2 linked regions of the Actinocatenispora sera genome follow. The protein of the gene in region 1 interacts with the protein of each later gene in a pairwise test. Links are inferred from orthologs where the notes say so. Each region holds a gene or a part of one and is shown on either strand. Other genes may lie near its edges.

Region 1 (5,179 bases):
CTCCAGCTCGACCGCCCGGGCCGACCGGTCCTGGTGCACCACCGCACCGGCGGTGATCGGCCGACCGGACGGGCGGGCCGGCGCGTCCAGCGACACGTACTTCTCGCCGAACAGCGTCTTCGGCAGCATCGTGGCGGTCACGTTCGACGGGATCCGCGGTACCGAGCCGGGGTCGAGCGCGAGCCGCAGCTTCGCCCGCTGCCCGTTCGCCGAGATGTCGCGCACCTGGCCGACGACCACGCCGCGCAGCTTCACGTCGGCGTTCCGGTCCACCTGCAGCCCGGTGTGGTCGGCGACCACGGTCACCCACACCGCCGGGGTGAACACCTTCTGGTACGCGCCGACCGCCGCGGCCAGCAGCGCCGCGACGAGCACGATGAACCCGACGCCGAGCAACCGGCGCCGCAGCACGTCCGAAACCCTGGTCACCGACACCGGCGCCTCACCCGGATATCCGTACGGTCGTGGTGGCGCCCCAGATCGCCAGGCTGAGGAAGAAGTCGACCACGTTGATCGCCACCAGCGAGGACCGCACCGCGCGGCCCACCGCCATCCCGACGCCGGCCGGGCCGCCGGACGCGTTGTACCCGTGGTAGCAGTGGATCAGCACCACGATGATGCTGAACACCAGCACCTTGCCGAACGACCACAGCACATCCTCGGGCGGTAGGAACAGGTGGAAGTAGTAGTCGTAGGTGCCGGACGACTGTCCGAAGTAGAGCGTGACCATCTCGCGGGTGGCGAGATAGCTCGCCAGCAGCCCGATCACGTACAGCGGGATCACCGCGATCAGGCCGGCGATCATCCGGGTGGTGACGAGGAACGGCAGCGACGGCAGCCCCATCACCTCGAGCGCGTCCACCTCCTCGTTGATCCGCATCGCGCCCAGCTGCGCGGTGAAACCGCAGCCGACCGTCGCCGACAGGGCGATCCCGGCCACCAGCGGCGAGATCTCCCGGGTGTTGAAGTACGCGGAGATGAAGCCGGTGAACGCGGACGAACCGATCTGGTTGAGCGCCTCGTACCCCTGCAGGCCGACTTCCGTCCCGGTGAAGAACGTCATCGCGACGATCACCCCGACGGTGCCGCCGATGACCGCGAGCGCGCCGGAACCGAACGACACCTCCGCCAGCAGCCGCAGCACCTCCCGCTTGTACCGCCGGACGGTGCGCGGTGCCCACGCGAACGCGCGCAGGTAGAACGACATCTGGCCGCCGAGGTCGTCCAGGAACCCCAGCGGCTTTCGGGCAATGCCGGACCACGCGCCTGCGGCACGGCCCTCTCCCAGCGGCGCCATCAGGTGCCCTTCTGCGGAACGATCTGGAAGTAGATCGAGGTCATCACGAAGTTCACCGCGAACAGCAGCATGAAGCTGATGACCACGCTCTGGTTGACCGCGTCGCCGACGCCCTTCGGCCCGCCCTTCGCCGTCATCCCCTTGTAGCAGGCGATCAGCGCCGCCATCGCGCCGAACACCACCGCCTTGAACTCACCGGCGATCAGGTCCTGGATCTGCCCCAGCGCCTGGAAACTCGCCAGGTAGGCCCCCGGGGTACCGCCCTGCAGCACCACGTTGAAGAAGTACCCACCGGCCACGCCGACGACGCTGACCAGGCCGTTGAGCAGCAGCGCGACGATCATGCAGGCGATGATCCGGGGCACCACCAGCCGCTGCACCGGGTCGATGCCCAGCACCTCCATCGCGTCCAGCTCTTCCCGGATCTTCCGGGCGCCGAGATCCGCGCAGATCGCCGAACCACCCGCCCCGGCGATCAGCAGCGCCGTCACGATCGGCCCGGCCTCCCGGACCACCGCGAGCACGCTCGCCGCTCCGGTGTACGACTGGGCGCCGAGCTGGCTGGTCAGGGTGCCGAGCTGGAGCGAGATCACCGCACCGAACGGGATCGCCACCAGCGCCGTCGGCAGGATCGACACGCTGGAGACGAACCAGGCCTGCTGGATCATCTCGCGCAGCTGGAACGGCCGGCGCGGGATCGCGAGCAGGCAGTCCAGGCAGTACGCGAAGAACGAACCGGACTGCCGCAGGGCGCCGGAGACCGGGTTGCTCACCGCTCACCCCCGGATCCGACGTCGGTGTTGCACTCAGGCACCGCCGTCCCTCCGTTCGATGACGACGGTGTCTGCGTGCGGGTCGACGTGCTCCGGCCCGGCCCACTCGCTCACGCCGCTCTGGGCGGGCACCGTCGGCTGGTCCAGCGCGAACGAACCGACCGGCGGGATCACCCCGTTGACCCGGCACCACTCGCCCGGGATGCGCTCCGCGGAGCGCGGCCGGCCGTCGGTCGGCTGCATCTGCAGCGGGATCGGCGGCAGCATCGGCAGCTCGATGCCGGCCGCGGCCTCGGCCTCCAGCTCGCTCGCGTCCTTCTCCTCGGCCATCCCGATCGGGCCGTGCCGCTGCGCGTTCAGGAACTGCCGGACCACCGGCTCCTCACTGGACAGCAGCATCTCCCGCGGGCCGAACATGGCCAGGTGCCGGCGGTAGATCAGGCCGATGTTGTCCGGCACCGTCCGCGCGGTGTTGATGTCGTGCGTGACGATCAGAAACGTCGCACCGGTCTGCTGGTTGAGATCGACGATCAGGTGGTTGAGCAGCGTGGTGCGCACCGGGTCGAGGCCCGAGTCGGGCTCGTCGAACAGGATGATCTCCGGCTCCAGCACCAGCGCCCGGGCCAGCCCGGCCCGCTTGCGCATCCCGCCGGAGATCTCGCCCGGCAGCTTCCGCTCGTCGCCGGCGAGCCCGACCAGGTCGAGCTTCTCCATCACGATGTCGCGCACCGCGGACTCGGACTTGCGGGTGTGCTCGCGCAGCGGGAACGCGACGTTGTCGTACAGGTTCATCGAGCCGAACAGCGCGCCGTCCTGGAACAGCACGCCGAACAGCTTGCGCACCTCGTACAGCTCGCGCTCGGACAGCTCGGGCAGGTCCTTGCCCTCGATCCAGATGTGCCCGCGATCCGGCCGCAACAGCCCGACGAGCGTCTTCAGGAACACCGACTTACCGGTACCCGAGGGGCCGAGCAGCACGGAGATCTCACCCTCGGGCAGGGTGAAGCTGACGTCCGCCCAGATGTTCTGCCGACCGAAGGACTTCGTCAGCCCGTCGATCTGCACCTCGACGCCCACGCGTACTTCCCTCCCGACGTGGTCACCGCTGCGGCCGTGGTACGGCCGGCGCAGCCTCGATGTGGCCCGGCCCCGGCGATCCGCCGGTGCCCGGGAGGCCGCGGAGCCGGTAGTGACGCGAACAAGTTAACTTCCGAGTAACGTCTAAGTCGAGCCGTACGTCAGGATTCTCTCGACCTAGCGCACCAGTCGCGATCTTTCGTAGCTCTCCGTAGCTTTCGGACAGATCGAGCGTGACGAGAGTGCCCGGCTTGCCCCACAACGTTACGTGACCTGAGCCACGTCACGCATCTGCCCCACGCTCCCCCGGTGGCCGGCGCCGGCTCCGGAGGAGCGCACCCGGCCGGCACCCGTACTCGGAGGCGGCAAAGGGCGGCCGCCCCCGTGGGGACGGCCGCCCTTCGAACTCGCGGCGTGCTCGCCGCTGTGGAACCGCGGTGCGGGCCCTTACTTCAGGGTCACCTTGCCGCCGGCAGCCTCGAGCTGCTCCTTGGCCTTCTCCGCGGCCTCCTTGGTGACCTTCTCCAGGATCGCCTTCGGGGCGCCCTCGACCACGTCCTTGGCCTCCTTCAGGCCCAGGCTGGTGAGCGCGCGCACCTCCTTGATGACCTGGATCTTCTTGTCGCCGGCCGAGTCGAGGATGACGTCGAACTCGTCCTGCTCGACGGCGGCCTCGGCCGCAGCGGCCGGGCCGGCGGCGGCCGCGACGGCGACCGGAGCAGCCGCGGTGACCTCGAAGGTCTCCTCGAACTGCTTCACGAACTCGGACAGCTCGATCAGCGTCATTTCCTTGAACGCGTCGAGCAGCTCTTCGGTGCTGAGCTTCGCCATGGTGGCGGTTTCCTTTCCTACCCCGCGACTACCTCGCGGTTATGTCTGTCGTCGCGAACCACTCGCGGCGGTTTAGGCCTGCCGCAAGCGAATCGCGGCGAGTTCCTCGAACATGGCGACGGCCGTACGGCCGTCAGGCAGCCTCGCTGCCGGACTGCTTGTCGGCCAGCGCCTGGGCGAGCCGTGCCGTCTGCGCCAGCGGAGCCTGGAACAGGCTCGCGGCCTTCGACAGGTTGCCCTTCATGGCACCAGCCAGCTTGGCGAGGAGCACCTCGCGGGACTCCAGGTCGGCCAGCTTGTTGACGTCGTCCGTGGTGAGGGCCTTGCCCTCGAAGACGCCGCCCTTGATGACCAGCGCGGGGTTGTCCTTCGCGAAGTTACGCAGCCCCTTGGCCGCGTCGACCACGTCGCCGTTGACGAACGTGACCGCCGTCGGGCCGACGAACAGTGCGTCGAGACCGTCGACGCCGGCCTCCGTCGCCGCGATCTTCACCAGCGTGTTCTTCGCGACGCGGTAGTGCGTGTCCCCGCCCAGGGCGCGCCGCAGCTCGGTGATCTGCGAAACGCTCAGCCCGCGGTACTCGGTGATCACGGTCGCCGAAGCGGCCCGGAACCGGTCCGCGATCTCGTTGACCGCAGCGGCCTTGTCCTCGCGTACTGGCTTGGTCCGGCCATGTGTGTCCGCCATGTCCCTCCTCTCGTGCATGCTCGGGCCGGTCTCGTCGAAGACCCGCAGGCACGAAAAACGCCCCGGCGCAGGGCGCACGGGGCGAGGAACCAGCTCGGTGTCCGTGTCTCCGGCTCCGGCCGACGCCACGTGGCGCGTGCCGCCCACCAGATCGGATCACCGGCACCGACGTCATCCGGGAGCCTGGATGACCTGTGGTGTTGGATCGCGTCCGTCTTCCCTGCGCGGGCCGTCCGCGGCGAGCGGAGCCTTCGACCGCGCACTCGGCGCGGTGACCAGCGGTCTTCGGTAAAGCCTGTTCAGCTTACTCGACGCCGCCGCACCCCGGCCAACCGGAGTAGGCGACGCCACACCCGGCCGGCCGGGCCGCGCTGGACAACAGCAGCGGGGCGCGCCGGGTGTGCAGCGCCGGACACGGCAGCGGGGCGCGCCGAAAGCTCGGCACGCCCCGCCCACGAGTACCGTTGAGGATCAGGCGTCGACCTCGTCCTCGGTGAGGTTGCGGGTCCGGTT
Region 2 (8,669 bases), 3.1 Mb from region 1 along the record:
CGTGTCGGCAGCCGCGGCGATGGCCTCGGTCGGGACCCGCAGCCGGCGCGGCCGGACCCGGTCGAACCGCTCCGTGGCCGCCAGCACCGCCGACGCGCCATGCTGATGCACCGCCTCGACGGTCGGCCGGATCTGTTCGATCGCGGCCGCCACGTCGAGCTGGGCGCGGGGCAGCACGTCGCGCGGGTCGGTGGTGGTACCGCGCAGGTCGACACGAGTCAGCACACCTCAAGTCTAGGCGTCCCGACCTGCGGGAACCGGTGGTGTAGGGCACCACGACCGGGGCCGGGCCGGGACGAGCACACCGCACCGCACCGCACCGGCATTCCGGCGTATCCGGGCCGGAAACCGGCCAGGAACGCAGCACGGGGTCATTCGGTTCGGGGGCCGGCAGCCCGTAGGCTCGGTACTGTGACCGACGCCATTCCGCTGTTCCCGCTGGGGACCGTGCTGTTCCCCGGGGTCGTGCTGCCGTTGCACATCTTCGAGCCGCGCTACCGGGCGCTGGTGGCGCACCTGATGCGGCGGGCCGGCGAGGACGACCGCGAGTTCGGCGTGGTGGCCATCCGGCGCGGCACCGAGACCGGCGACCACGACGACAGCACCCTCTACGAGATCGGCTGCAGCGCCCAGCTGCGTCAGGTCACCCGCCACCCCGACGGACGGTACGACGTGGTCGCGGTCGGCCGCCGCCGGTTCAGCCTGCTGGACGTCGACACCGAGTCCGCGCCGTACCTGCAGGCCTCGGTCGACTGGCTGCCGGAGCAGACCGATCCGGCGGACCTGCGCCGGGCCGAGGCGCTGGTGCCGAGCGTGCTTGCCGCGTTCCGCCGGTACCTGCGCGAGCTCGCCGACGTGGCCGGCCCGGACGCGGTGTCACCCGAGGCGGCCCAGGACCAGCTGCCGGACGACCCGGCCGTGCTGTCGCACCTGGTCGCGGCGAGCGCCTCGCTGACCGTGGCCGACCGGCAGGAGCTGCTCGCCGAGCCGGACGCGGCACACCGACTCCGCGGCGAGCTCGGGCTGCTGCGCCGGGAGACCAGCCTGGTCGCGGCCCTGTCGGCGGTGCCGGCCGCCCTCACCGACTTCCAGGTACCGGCCGGCGTCAACTGACCGGCCCACCCGATCGGCCGGCCCAGCGTCTCGGGGCGGCTGCGCTCAGGAGCGGCGGGGCGCGTCCGGCCAGTCGATCGGCGCCGACGGCGGAGGCTCCGCGGGTGCCGGCGGGAACGCGTCGGCCGGGCCACTGGGCGCGAACGGATCGGCCGGCCAGCCCGAACCGGCGGGCCCGGCCGGACCCGGAGGTTGCGCGATGCCGGACGATCGAGCCGGACCGGAGCCCGGCGGACCGCCGCTCGACGCCGGGCCGGCGGACGATGCCGGGCCGGCGGACGATGCCGGGCCGGCCGGCGGCGGCGGGACTGCGGGCGGCGGCGGGACTGCGGGCGGCGGCGAGCCGGCGGGCGGCGCGGGTGCACCGAACGCCGGCCGGCTCTCGCCGCCCGAGGACCCGGGCGCACCGAACGTGGGCCGGGCTTCGCCGCCTGGCGGCGCCGCAGCCGCACCGAATGTCGACGGGCCCCCACCACCCGAAGACCCGGGCGCACCGAGCGTCGGCGGGGTCTCGCCACCCGGGGGCGGCACCGGCAGGCCGGCCGGTGGTGCCGGCCAGCTGACGCCGGGCACGGTGTCGTCGGGTCGGGCCGGCGGGCCGGCCACCGATCCACCGGCGGGTGCGGCACCGCCGCCTGGCGCCGCACCGGCGCCCGGGCTGCTGGCGGGAGCACCGGAACCGACCCCGCCCGGCGTCGCGTCACCGGCCGGAGCGGACGGGTCGGCCGGCGGCGGACCCGGCTGGCCCTCGGGGCCGGGGGCCGGAGCGGAATCGGCCGGATCGGTGAGGCGGCGGGCCGGGATCAACGGCAGCCGGACCGGGTCGACCAGCTCCGGGACGGCCGGGGCGGCGGCGCGCCGGGCCCGCAACGCCGGGTACCGGGAGAATCCGGCCAGCACCGTGTAGGTGAGCACGGCGAACAGCGGGGCGAGCACGACGGCGCCGCGCGCGCCCAGCCGCAGCGGGTACGGGAACCGCCAGCCGGGCTGGGCGGCGCCGAGCAGTGCGTTGAAGTCGGCCAGCCCGACCCGGCTGCCGACCCAGGCGGTCAGCAGTGCACCGCCGGCGCCGCCGACCGCGAGCACGGCCAGCAGCAGCGGACCGCGGTAGCGGCGCAGCACCACCCAGCAGGCCACCGCGGCAACCAGGCCCGCGGCCGCGGTCAGCACCGCAAGCCAGCCGTCGGCGGCGGCGAACGTCTCGGTCTCCAGGTTGTACATCCCGCCCTGGTCGGTCATCACGACCTCGGCGCGCGGGGACAGCACCCACCAGAGCAGCCCGAGCGGCGCGCCGGCCGCCGCGACGCACACCGCCGCAACCACCAGTACGAGTGCCTCGGCCCACCGCGGCACGCCGGCTCGGCGCGGCATCGTCGTCTTCATCGCGGCGATTCTCCCAACCTCGAGCAAGTCGGCGGATCCGGGCCCGGCGCGGCCGGCTATTCAAGGCAGCCGGCGCCGAGCAGGCTCTTCAGCTCAGAGGTGAGGCCGGGACCGGGTGTGACCCGCAGCGTGTCGTCGAGGGCGAGCAGGTGGTTGCGCTCCCGGCCGACCAGCTTGACCCGCACCGCGGTCTCTCCCCGGTTGTTCAGCAGGGTCCGCTTGAGCTCACCGACCAAATCGGGGTCGACCCGCTCGGCCTGGATGGCGACCGTGACCGCCGGCTCGGCGGCCAGGTCGGCGTCGGTGATCTCCAGCGTGCGCAGGTCCATCGCGACGACGCTGATCTCCTGGTCGCGCCGGTTGACCCGGCCCTTCACCGCGATCGTCAGATCGGGTGCCAGGTACTGCCCGACCAGCTCGTAGGTCTTGGGGAAGAACAGCACCTCGATGCCGGCGTCGAGGTCCTCGACGGTCGCCTTCGCCCACGCGTTGCCCTGCTTGGTGACCCGGCGCTCCAGCGCGGAGATGATCCCGGCGATGGTCACCGACGTGCCGTCGGCGACGTCACCGGAAACCAGGTCGGCGATGCGCTGCTCGCTGTTCTTGCGCAGCACCCGTTCGGCGCCGTCGAGCGGGTGACCCGACACGTACAGCCCGAGCATCTCGCGCTCGAACTCCAGCGCGGTCTTGCGCGGCCAGTCTTCGCCGGTGAGGTCGACGTCCATGCCCACGACGGTGTCCGGGGCGGTGTCGGTCATCCCGCCGAACAGGTCGAACTGGCCCTCCGCCTCGCGCCGCTTGACCCCGGTCATCGCCTCGACCATGGTCTCGTGCTGCTCCAGCATCGGCCGCCGCGGATGTCCCAGCGAGTCGAACGCACCCGCCTTGATCAGCGACTCGATCACCCGCTTGTTGCAGACCGGCAGCTCGATCTTGGACATGAAGTCGGTGAACGAGGTGTAGGCACCCTTCTGCTTGCGGGTGTTGATGATGCTGGTGACGACGTTCGCGCCGACGTTGCGCACCGCGCCCAGGCCGAACCGGATGTCGGCGCCGACCGCAGTGAAGTTCAGGTCGGAGTCGTTGACGTCCGGCGGCAGCACCTTGATGCCCATCTTGCGGCACTCGGCGAGGTAGACCGCCATCTTGTCCTTCGAGTCGCCGACCGAGGTCAGCAGCGCCGCCATGTACTCGGCGGGATAGTTCGCCTTCAGGTATGCGGTCCAGAACGAGACGATCCCGTAGCCCGCGGTGTGTGACTTGTTGAATGCGTACCCAGCAAACGGCAGCAGAATGTCCCACAAGGTCTGAATCGCGTCGTCGGAGTAGCCCTGGTCGCGCATGCCCGCCTGGAACCCGACGAACTCCTTGTCCAGGATCTCCTTCTTCTTTTTGCCCATCGCCCGGCGGAGCAGGTCCGCCTTGCCCAGCGAGTACCCGGCGACCTTCCGGGCGATCGCCATGACCTGCTCCTGGTAAACGATCAAGCCGTAGGTCTCGTCCAGGATCTCGGCCAGATCGTCGGCCAGTTCGGGGTGGATCGGCACGACCGGCTTGCGGTTGTTCTTACGGTCGGCGTAGTCGATGTGGGCGTTCGCCGCCATCGGACCCGGCCGGTACAGCGCCAGCACGGCCGCGATGTCCTCGAACTTGGTCGGTGCCATCGCCTTGAGCAACGAGCGCATGGGGCCGCCATCGAGCTGGAACACCCCGAGCGTGTCGCCTCGCGCCAACAACTCGAATGTTCTGTCGTCGGCCAGCTCGAGGCTGGCGACGTCGATGTCGATGCTGCGGTTCGCCTTGATGTTGGCGATCGCGTCCCCGATGACCGTCAGGTTGCGCAGGCCCAGGAAGTCCATTTTCAACAGGCCCATCGCTTCACACGACGGGTAGTCGAAGCCGGTGATGATCGCGCCGTCCTGCGGACGCGCCCACACCGGGATCACGTCCATGACCGGGGTGGACGACATGATGACCGCGCAGGCGTGCACACCGGCCTGCCGAATCAGACCCTCCAGACCACGCGCGGTCTCGAAGATCTTGCCGACCTGCGGGTCGGTCTCGATCAGCGTCCGGACCTCGGACGCCTCGGCGTAGCGCTCGTGTTTCGGGTCGACGATGCCGGACAACGGAATGTCCTTCGCCATGATCGGCGGCGGCAACGCCTTGGAGATCTTGTCGGCGATTGAGAACCCGGGCTGTCCGAAATGGATTCGCGCCGCGTCTTTGATCGCCGCCTTAGTCTTGATCGTCCCGAAGGTGATGACCTGACAGACGTTGTCGGTGCCGTACTTGGCGGTGGCGTAGTCGAGCATCTCACCGCGCCGCCGGTCATCGAAGTCAAGATCGATGTCGGGCATCGAGATGCGCTCGATGTTGAGGAAACGCTCGAACAGCAGGCTGTGCTCGATCGGGTCGAGTTCGGTGATCCCGGTTGCCCAGGCGACGATCGATCCTGTCGCGGAACCACGCCCCGGCCCGACGATGATCCCGGACTCCTTGGCATGCCGCACCAGGTCGGCCACCACGAGGAAGTATGCCGGGAAGCCCATCTGGTTGATGACGCCGAGCTCCATCTCGGCCCGGGCCCGATAGTGGTCCGGGATCCCGCCCGGGAGCCGCTTCGCCAAGCCCTCGAACACGTCATGACGCAGCCAGGACTCCTGGGTCTCGCCGGCCGGCACGTCGAACACCGGCATCCGGTCGTGGTGGGCGAAGACCTCGTCGTACGAGCCGACGCGCTCGGCGATCAGCAGCGTGTTGTCGCAGGCGCCGGGCAGCTGGGAGTCCCACAGCTCGCGCATCTGCGCCGGCGACTTGATGTAGTAGCCGCCGCCGTCGAGCTTGAACCGGTTCGGGTCGTCCAGGGTGCTGCCGGACTGCACGCACAGCAGCGCCTCGTGCGCCTTCGCGTCCTCGGCGGCCACGTAGTGCGAGTCGTTGGTGATCACCGGCCGCAGGTCGAACCGCTTGCCGATGTCGAGCAGCCCGGTGCGGACCCGCTTCTCGATGTCGAGCCCGTGGTCCATCAGCTCCAGGAAGAAGTTCTCCCGGCCGAACAGCTCCAGGTAGCGCTCGGCCGCCGCGTACGCCTCCTGCTCCTGGCCCAGCCGCAGCCGGGTCTGGATCTCCCCGGACGGGCAGCCGGTGGTGGCGATGATGCCCTCGGTGTGCCCCGAGATCAGCTCGGTGTCCATCCGCGGCTTGTAGTAGTAACCCTCGATCGAGGCCCTGCTGGACAGCGTGAACAGGTTGCGCAGCCCGGTGGCGTTCTCCGCCCACATCGTCATGTGCGTGTACGCACCACCGCCGGAGACGTCGTCACCGCGCTGGTCCGGCCGGCCCCACCGGACCGGCTGCTTGTACGCCCGGTCGCCGGGCGCCAGGTAGGCCTCGATGCCGAGGATCGGCTTGACGCCGGTCTTCTTCGCCTCCTGGTAGAACGCGTACGCCCCGTACATGTTGCCGTGGTCGGTCATCGCGATCGAGTCCATGCCCTGCCGCTGGACCTCGGCCAACAACGGCTTCAGGCGGGCCGCGCCATCCAACATCGAGTATTCGGTGTGCACGTGCAGATGCGCGAACCCGGACGCCGACATGGCGCGCCTCGCCCCCCTCGTATTCACCTGGACAGCCACGCGCGGAGCACCGGGTGACGGTGACCGCGACCGCGCCGGGAGATGTTGGCCGCACCCCCGGCATCCCACCACGCTAGGGGTGGGGTCTGACAGAAAACCTATCGCTCCGCCGGCGGACCGCGCCGGCCGGCACGCCCGGGTACCGCCGGGCGTGGCCGGCGCCACCCGCGGTCACCGATCCGGCCCGAAACCCTCGCTGATCGCGACCCCGGCGTACAGCCAGGCCATCCGGGTGGCCGGGGCCAGCTTCGAGTACTCGATGGTCGAGCCCGGCTCCAGCGACACGTCGTAGGGCACGACGATCGAGGTGCGGGTGCGCGAGCCGAAGTGCTTGAGCAGGTCGGCGGTGAGCGGCAGCGGGTTCGGCGTCGGGCAGCTGATCACCGTGGTCGCCTGCGCCACCAACTCGCCCATCCCCTGCTCCTCCAGCAGGTCGAGCATCCAGTCGGCGGTGAACGCCGCGTCCTCGCGCGGCACCGTGGTCACCACCAGCTGGTCGGCGGCGCGCAGCACCGTCTGCCAGTTCGGCGACTCGACGTTGTTGCCGGTGTCCACGCAGATCACGTCGTGGGTGCCGGCGAGCAGGGTGAGCACCCGGCGCACCGTGGCCGGGTCCAGCCGGCGGGCGATGCGCGGGTCCTCGTCGCCGGCCAGCACGTCGAACGAGCCGTCCTTGGTGTGCCGCAGGTAGTCGTCCAGCACCTCGGCGAGAATCCCCGGGCCGGTCTCGATCCGGTCCAGGTCGTCGACCAAATGCCGGATGGTGCGGGCGTGCCGGGCGGTGCCGGCGCGCAGCCCGAGCGTGCCGCGCAGTTCGTTGTCGTCCCAGGCCAGAACGCCGCCGTTGCGGGCGCTGCCCAGCGTCGCCGCGGTCAGCACGGTCGCCGTGGTCTTGTGCACGCCGCCCTTCGGATTGACGAACGCCACCACCCGGGACCGCCCGAAGTTGCGCCGCAGCGCCGTGAGCAGGCCGTCCACCGAGCCCGTCGCGTACGCCTCCGGGCGGTGCCCGCCGACCTGGACGGGCACCGGTGCGGCGCGCCGGCCGGCTCGCGTGTCGGGCGCCGGCGAAGGCCGCGGGACCAGCGGTGGGGCGGCACCGACCCGGGCCCGACCGACGCCGGCCTGCCCGCGACCCGACTGCTCCGGTACGGCGTCCACACCGATCTCTCCGTCCCGCGGTCGGCCGCGGCCCAGCAGGTTACGCCACCGCGACCCCGAGTCACCGGAGCGGTACGCTCCGGCTCCGGACTGATCCACGCTCGCCTCCCGCCCGACGCCTCACCCACCAACAGGCTACGGAGCCGCCCGAAGATTGCCAGCCCCGCGACCGGCATCGATCTGTTCAACGAACGAGACCGTGTCATCGCGGGCGCCGACGTCACCCTTCGCCGCGCAGCACCGCCAGAGCGTGCGCGAGATCCTCCGGGTACTCGCTGACGAACCGCACCCGGTCACCCGAGCCGGGATGGTCGAACGCCAGCTCACGAGCGTGCAGCCACTGCCGGGACAGGCCGAGCCGCTTCGCCAGGGACGGGTCCGCCCCGTAAGTCAGATCACCGGCGCACGGATGCCGCAGTGCCGAGAAGTGCACCCGGATCTGGTGCGTGCGGCCGGTCTCCAGCCGGACGTCGACCAGGCTCGCCGCCGGAAAAGCCTCCAGCGTGTCGTAGTGCGTCACGCTCGGCTTGCCACCGGACACCACGGCGAACCTGTAGTCGTGGTGCGGGTGCCGGTCGATCGGCGCGTCCACCGTGCCGCGCAGCGGGTCGAGCTGACCCTGCACCACCGCGTGGTAGCGCTTCTCCACCGTGCGCACCTTGAACGCCCGCTTCAGGATCCGGTACGCCCGCTCGCTCTTGGCCACCACCATCAGCCCGGAGGTACCCACGTCGAGCCGGTGCACGATGCCCTGCCGCTCGGCCGCGCCGCTGGTGGCGACGGTCTGGCCCATCGCCGCGAGGCCGCCGAGCACGGTGGGACCGGTCCAGCCGGGGCTGCCGTGGGCGGCCACCCCGACCGGCTTGTCCACCACCACGATGTCGTCGTCGGAGTGCACGATGCGCAGCCCGTCGACCGGGCGCGCCACGATGCTCGGCGCCCCCTCCGGCGCCGGCAGCGTCACCTCCAGGTACGCACCCGCAGCGACCCGGTCCGATTTGGCCGGTGCGGCCCCGTCGAGGACCACGTCACCGGCCGCCACCAGGTCCGCGGCCACGGTGCGGGACAGCCCGAACAGCCGGGCCAGCGCCTGGTCGACCCGCATCCCCGCCAGCCCGTCCGGTACCGGCAGGGCGCGATGCTCCCCGGCCGGCGCCACCGGAGTGGCGTCGTCGAAACGCGCACCCGTCATGACGACCGGTCCGTCCGGCCCGCGGGCTCGGTGTCGGCCGGCACGATGCCGGCCTGCTTGGTGTCGGCCGGCACGATGCCGGTCTGCTCGGTGCCAGCCCGATCGGTGCCGGCCTTGTCCGTGGTGGCCTGATCGTTGCCGGGCTGGTCCGTGGTGGCCTGATCGGTGCCGCCGGTCTGCAC

Evidence for each region. Proteins that work in one complex are often made in the same cells at the same time.
Region 2: the proteins of rplL (region 1) and dnaE interact in binary tests that used the Escherichia coli proteins (3 or more experiments, as listed by UniProt). The link is inferred for Actinocatenispora sera from one-to-one orthologs.

The regions. Positions count from the first base shown.
Region 1 is NZ_AP023354.1:2,155,472-2,160,650, reverse strand. Bases 2,287-5,179 are described here. They hold rplL (50S ribosomal protein L7/L12), read right to left. Parts: upstream 3,979-5,179; coding sequence 3,595-3,978; downstream 2,287-3,594. Other genes in these bases: rplA (50S ribosomal protein L1), read right to left, coding at 5,138-5,179; rplJ (50S ribosomal protein L10), read right to left, coding at 4,112-4,666; Asera_RS10400 (ABC transporter ATP-binding protein), read right to left, coding at 2,287-3,147. In the rest of the region: Asera_RS10415 (MCE family protein), read right to left, coding at 1-429; Asera_RS10410 (MlaE family ABC transporter permease), read right to left, coding at 443-1,297; Asera_RS10405 (MlaE family ABC transporter permease), read right to left, coding at 1,297-2,070; more of Asera_RS10400, read right to left, coding at 2,104-2,286. UniProt on the Escherichia coli protein: The binding site for several of the GTPase factors involved in protein synthesis (IF-2, EF-Tu, EF-G and RF3). Is thus essential for accurate translation.
Region 2 is NZ_AP023354.1:5,273,655-5,282,323, forward strand. What follows is about bases 2,353-6,449. They hold dnaE (DNA polymerase III subunit alpha), read right to left. Parts: upstream 6,096-6,449; coding sequence 2,553-6,095; downstream 2,353-2,552. Other genes in these bases: Asera_RS24915 (DUF2567 domain-containing protein), read right to left, coding at 2,353-2,496. In the rest of the region: hisD (histidinol dehydrogenase), read right to left, coding at 1-225; Asera_RS24910 (LON peptidase substrate-binding domain-containing protein), read left to right, coding at 412-1,113; more of Asera_RS24915, read right to left, coding at 1,159-2,352; Asera_RS24930 (RluA family pseudouridine synthase), read right to left, coding at 7,516-8,487. UniProt on the Escherichia coli protein: DNA polymerase III is a complex, multichain enzyme responsible for most of the replicative synthesis in bacteria. This DNA polymerase also exhibits 3' to 5' exonuclease activity. The alpha chain is the DNA polymerase catalytic subunit.